DNA from 2 places in the Rhizobacter sp. P2_G4 genome. Region 2 is predicted to be linked to the other one. Evidence: predicted binding sites of a transcription regulator. Region 2 holds the regulator's gene; the other holds the start of a gene.

Region 1 (2,969 bases), on a different contig from region 2:
TTCTCGGGTCGGATGGGAATGATGCAGCGGTCATGCCCTGCTGCGGCCACCTCTTCCGGTGGTTCGTCCGTAATGGCAGCAAACGACAAGAGGTCGGGCTCCCCCTCTTTCGTCCATCGAGACCAAAGGCATGCAACGAGCATGTCCTGCGTCGGTCGCGGATTGAACTCAAGCACAACGTTCTCAGCTTCCTCGCCTGGGCGCAGCTCACGATGCTCCATCTTGTGCCTCTTCACGTTCTCGTAGAACGTGTTGACCACCATGACCCCGTGTGTGTAGCCGAACTGCCCCCTCCAGAACCTCTCGAGCTTGTCGCGACGCGCGTTGTAGGTACCCGGAAACTCGGTGTCGTAGAAGGCGGGCTTGCCAGCGGGCCGGCACTGATACCGCATCGGAAGGACGACCTTCTTGCCGTCCTGAACAACGAGGACCGGTGCGTAACCGAGAGGAAATATGCGTGAGTCGCGGTCTTCGACTTGCGTACGTTTGAGGTCCGCAATGTCAGCAAGCGCCTGAGAAATCTTCGACGGAGCAATCCGAAGGTCTTCACGCGCCTTCTTGGTTTCCTTCTCCTGCAGCTTTCGCTGCGCTTCCGCAAGTCTGGTCCGCTGCTTGAAGAGCTTCTGTTGGAGCTTCGTTTCTTGGCTCTCGTGAAAGGCGTCAATCAGCTGCTTGATTTTCGCTTCCTCCGGCGTCTGAGGCTCGGCAAAGGCCAGCTCCATCGCCTTCGGAATCTTCACCTCGCTCCCCACCTCGTTTCGGCGATAGAACAGCTCGAAGAACTCGCGGATGTTCATGGTCGCGCCGAACATGCGAACAAAGGCGCGATGGTCCGCTCGGATTTGGGCCGAATAGCACATCAGTCACTCCCTGGAAGTCGTCACCAGTCCATCAGAGTCTACGAAACCTGTTCGCCGCGCACGCACGCCTGCCACTCACCCTGGATGGGCGCTTCTAGACCCCAAAGTCGGTAGAAATTTGGGTTCCTGACATCGACATGGCTTGGGCATGATGATACTGTGTTTATAACCAGCATCAAGCCCACCATGCAGCTCGCCATTGATTGGCTGGAGGACGCTCCGGCGCCTCAGCCCTCCCCCGTTCTACCGGCACGTGTGTCCGGCGAATTGCCGCCCGCTGTCGAAGCTGCCGTTTGGCGCGGCGACTCGCTGGGCCACGCAGCGACCTCAGTGACCAGCTCGGGTTGGGACGCTCTGGATGCCGAGCTCCCAGGCGGGGGCTGGCCCCTGCGCTCGGTGACCGAGGTGCTGGCCGCACAACCGGCAGTGCTCGAGTGGCGCTTGCTGGGACCCGCGTTGCGCCGCGCTGTCGCGACCGGCGGCCAGGTGGTCGTCGTCGGCCCGCCGCGCGAGCCCTACCTGCCGGGTCTCCTTCACGAGGGCCTGGACGAGCGGCAACTCGTCTGGGTGCAGGCAGAAGCCCCTGCGGAGCGTCTGTGGGTGACGGAGCAGCTCATCCGCTCCAACGCAGCGGGAGCCGTCGTCTCCTGGCTGCCACAGGCACGTCAGGAACAGCTGCGCCGCCTGCAGGTGAGTGCCCAGGCGTGCGAGGGGCTGGTCTTCCTGTGCCGCCCCGAAGCCTCGCGCCATGAGGCGTCTGCGGCCCCTCTTCGGGTGCATGCCTCGGCGGGGCTTGACTGGGAGCTGCACGTGAACGTCTTCAAGCGCCGCGGCCCGGCGCTGGACCGCCCTCTTGTGCTGCCCTCCATTCCCGGCGGACTGGCTTCCGTCTTGACGCCGCGCTTGCGCATGCCAAGCCGACTCATTTCTTCCCGCGAGGCCGCCAATGTTGTGGGCAGCCCTTCTGTTACCGCTCGGCCCCGACAACACACCACCGTCCAGTGATGCCCTTCTTGGACTCGCAACCTGGGCGCTTCAGTTCACCCCACGTGTTGCCACCGTCTGCGAAGCCGTCGTCATGGAAGTGGAGTCCAGCACCCGGCTGTTCGGCGGCAAGCGGGCCCTTCGGGACCGGGTCGTTCAGGAATCCAAAGACCTTGATGTAGTCGGCGTCGCATGGTCGCCCACGAGCTTGGGTGCCGTGGCGTTGGCCCGGGCCGGCAAGGAGAACGGCATCCGGCGCCCCATTGCCGAGTTGCTCGATGAACTGCCGATGCAAACGCTGACGGCGGTCGAGCGCCATGAAACCACGCTGACGCAGCTGGGTTGCAAAACACTGGGCGACATCCGCAAGTTGCCACGCGGCGGCATTAGCCGGCGGTTTGACAAAGAGCTGCTCAATGCGCTCGACCAGGCCTACGGCCTCAGGCCCGAAGCGCACAGTTGGGTCACCTTGCCCGAGACCTTCAAGGTACGGCAGGAATTGATGGCGCGCGTCGAGTTGGCACCGGCCCTGTTGTTTGGCGCCCGCCGGTTGCTCGTGCAGATGTGTGGGTGGCTTGCAGCGCGCCATGCGGGGGCTACCGCATTTGCGCTTCGCTGGGCGCACGACACGATGCGCAGCAAGAGTGCGGGTGATGGCGGCGAGCTGGTGGTTCGAACGGCCGCGCCGATGCGCGACATCGAGCACTTCTGCCGCCTGCTGGCCGAACACCTGGCCAAGGTGGAGCTGCTGGCGCCGGCCGGCGACCTGGAACTCGAAGCACTCGACGTCCACGCACTGGAAGAACAGAGCGCGTCCTTGCTGCCCGACACCGTGAAGAGTGGCGAAACGCTCGCCCTGGTGCTCGAGCGGGTGGCCGCGCGTTTGGGGCCTGGGCGGGTTCTGCGCCCTGTGCTCGTCGAGGACCACCGACTGGAATGGATGCAGCACTGGCAACCCGCCCCATTGCCGCTGGCAAAGAAGCGCACGCGGCGCAGCCGCATGCCGCAGCCCAATTTTGTGTTGCCGCAACCGTTGCGCCTGGCCATGCGCGGCAACCGGCCGATGTACCAGGGGCCACTGCACATGCTGACCGGACCGCACCGTGTCGAGGGTGGCTGGTGGCA
Region 2 (2,969 bases):
GCTGGTGGCGGCGCGCAACAGAGCGACGGCTGCAGCAGAACGAAGACGTGTCGACTCCATGGCATTTGATTTGCGCGGCAGGCGCTTTTACTCAGGCAGGCGGCCTGGGTTGAATCAAGTCCCACTGGTTGCCATAGAGATCCCGGAACACGGCGACGGTGCCGTAGGACTCTTCCTTCGGCTCGCGAATGAAGACCACGCCCTTGCCCTGGTAGTTGCGAAAGTCGCGCCAGAAGTCGTCGGTGAAGAGAAACAAGAACACCCGGCCGCCGGTCTGGTTGCCGATGCGCGAGGCCTGTTCGTCGTTGCCGGCTCGGGCGAGCAGCAGGCGCGACTCAGTCGATCCCGGTGGCGCGACGATGACCCAGCGCTTGTCCTGGCTCGCGATGTAGGTGTCTTCGACCAGCGTGAAGCCAAGCGTCTTCACATAGAAGTCGATGGCTTCGTCGTAGTCGCGCACGACGACGGAGATTTGGCCGATGGACTGTTTCATGGTCAGTTACCGGGCGAATGTTTACTCTATGCGTTCAAAAAAATAATCAGAGCATTCATGTGGGCGTTGTTCGACGTGATACATGAAGTCGCTTTGCTCTGGCTCTCCTGGAGTGCTGCCAGGGTCGCCTTCGAAACTTGAAAGATGAAACCCATCGTGCCAGAGCCCGCCTTCCGTCATGCGTTTCACATAGATGTACTTCGCTGCAGAAACGCCAGCTCTAGCCAAGATGTTGCGCAGACAAATTCCGTCAACTACGACGGACAACCGGAGAACCGCCGCTTTCTTGATTTGCGTCTGCAGACGTTCGTAGTCGACAAGTTCTTCGTAGGGACGGCTGGAGTTGGCTGGAGTTACGACGTCGTCGGTATGTACAACTAAAAGGCTAAGCCGCGAACCGATTGAAGAAGCAAGATGAGACTTGCCTGCGCCCATGAAACCTTCTACACCAATGACCGACCCCGGCTCACACTCAGACAGTCGCGAACATAGTTCGTCGATATCCAGAAGCTCAGGCAACGCGGTGCTCAAGTGCTCAGTGCGGACTTGCTGCGCCGGTCTCCCAGACCGGCTTGTCACACCTGCCCGAACAACGCTTTGCGCTGAGCCGTATAGCTCCACCACGGCGCTGGCGCCGCGCCGGCCATGAAGTCGGTGGCGGCCATGAAGGTGTCGAGAACGCACGGGTCGTGGCGCTGGCCGGTGATGGCACACAGCTGCTGGTAAAGCACGAAGGCGTCTTTGCCGCGCAACTGTTTGGGGTGATCGATGCCGATCAGGCGCAGGTCTTCAGCCAAGGCAGGGCCGATGTTGGGCAACTGCTCGAGCGCCTGGCACTCTGCTGCGCTGTGCGCCTTCGGAGCTTTGATTGCCGGCGCCTTGACGGCCTGAGCTTTGACGGATGAGGCAGTGGCCATGACAACTTCGCTCACATCGGCATGTTGTTGCGGATCAAGCCGACCGCCAGGCCTTCGAGTTCGAAATCGACGTCACCGAAGGGGATGACGATGGGCTGGAAGTCGGGGTTCTCGGGCAGCAGCTCGATGCTCGTGCGGGTGCGCTTGAAGCGCTTGACGGTGACCTCGTCGCCCAGGCGCGCGACGACGATCTGGCCGTTCTTGGCATCCTTGGCTTTCTGCACGGCGAGCAGGTCGCCGTCCATGATGCCGGCGTCTCGCATGCTCATGCCCTTGACCTTCAGCAGGTAGTCGGGCCGGCGCGGGAACATGCTGGCTTCCATCAGGTAGGTCTGGTCGATGTGTTCTTGCGCGAGGATGGGGCTACCGGCTGCCACCCGGCCCACCAGCGGCAGCGTGAGCTGCGACAGGCTGGGCAAGGGCAGGCTGTACTGCTTGCCGCGGCTCTCGTTGAGCGCACGCAATGTGTCAGACTTCAAACGGATGCCGCGCGAGGTGCCACCCACGAGTTCGATGACGCCTTTGCGGGCGAGGGCCTGCAAATGTTCTTCGGCCGCGTTGGCCGATTTGAAGCCGAGTTCGGCAGCGATTTCTGCCCGCGTGGGCGGCGCGCCGGTTCGTTCGATGGCGCTTTGCACCAGGTCGAGAATCTGCTGCTGGCGGTCGGTCAGTTTGGGCGCTTCGTACATGGCAATCCTTGTAGCGACAGGGCGGAACGTTCGAGGCTGAACATCCATCCAGTGGCTGTATTTTCATCCAGCTTTGAGAAAAATGCAAAAGAACGCAAGCACGATCGTGGTTCTCGGCACCGGCGGCACCATCGCCGGCACATCGGCCGTGGCCGGCGACAACGTGGGCTACACCGCGGCGCAGATCGGCGTGTCGCAACTCGTGCAGGCCGTGCCGGCCTTGGCTGCCGTGCCGCTCGAATGCGAGCAGGTCGCACAGCTCGACAGCAAGGACATGAGTTTTGCGGTGTGGCGCAGCCTGGCGCTGCGCGTGGCGCACCACCTGGCGCGAGCGGACGTGGCCGGCATCGTCGTGACCCACGGCACAGACACGCTCGAAGAGACGGCCTACTTTCTGCAGCGCGTGCTGGCACCAACCAAGCCGGTGGTGATGACGGCTGCGATGCGCCCGGCCACCTCGCTGCATGCCGATGGCCCGCAAAACCTGCTCGACGCGGTGCGGGTGGCGAGCCATGCTGGCGCGCGGGGCGTGGTGGCGGTGGTGAACGGCCAGGTGCACGGCGCGCACGACGTGCGCAAGACCCACACCTACCGGATCGACACCTTCAGCTCGAGCGATGCCGGGCCGCTGGGCGTGATGGAAGAAGAGAAGCTTCGCCTTTGGCGCGCGTGGCCGCAGGGCGTGGCGATGGGCGCCGAGCGCCTGCCGGCAGACGTGAGTGCGTGGCCGCGCGTCGAGATCATCGGCAGCTATGCCGGCGCGAGTGGTGCGGTGGTGCGGGCGCTGTGCGCAAGCGGTGTGCGGGGGCTCGTGGTGGCGGCCACCGGCAACGGCACGGTGCACCATGAACTCGAAGCCGCGCTGCTGGA

Evidence for each region. The regulator LexA, encoded in region 2, represses DNA repair genes until DNA is damaged. The targets are predictions, from matches to a motif close to ACTGTATNNNNATACAGT.
Region 1: imuA (translesion DNA synthesis-associated protein ImuA) is a predicted target of LexA. The motif match lies at 1,017-1,034, and genes of this name have one in related genera.

The regions. Positions count from the first base shown of each region.
Region 1 covers NZ_JBFUFG010000013.1:7,891-10,859, forward strand. The annotation lists gene AC1DYS_RS28425 (SOS response-associated peptidase family protein) at 1-860, opposite strand, end outside; gene imuA (translesion DNA synthesis-associated protein ImuA) at 1,047-1,865, shown strand; gene AC1DYS_RS28435 (Y-family DNA polymerase) at 1,807-2,969, shown strand, end outside.
Region 2 covers NZ_JBFUFG010000007.1:44,882-47,850, reverse strand. The annotation lists gene AC1DYS_RS22740 (DUF3224 domain-containing protein) at 1-60, opposite strand, end outside; gene AC1DYS_RS22735 (VOC family protein) at 92-493, opposite strand; gene AC1DYS_RS22730 (P-loop nucleotide/nucleoside kinase family protein) at 515-1,024, opposite strand; gene AC1DYS_RS22725 (helix-hairpin-helix domain-containing protein) at 1,069-1,410, opposite strand; gene lexA (transcriptional repressor LexA) at 1,422-2,099, opposite strand; gene AC1DYS_RS22715 (asparaginase) at 2,182-2,969, shown strand, end outside.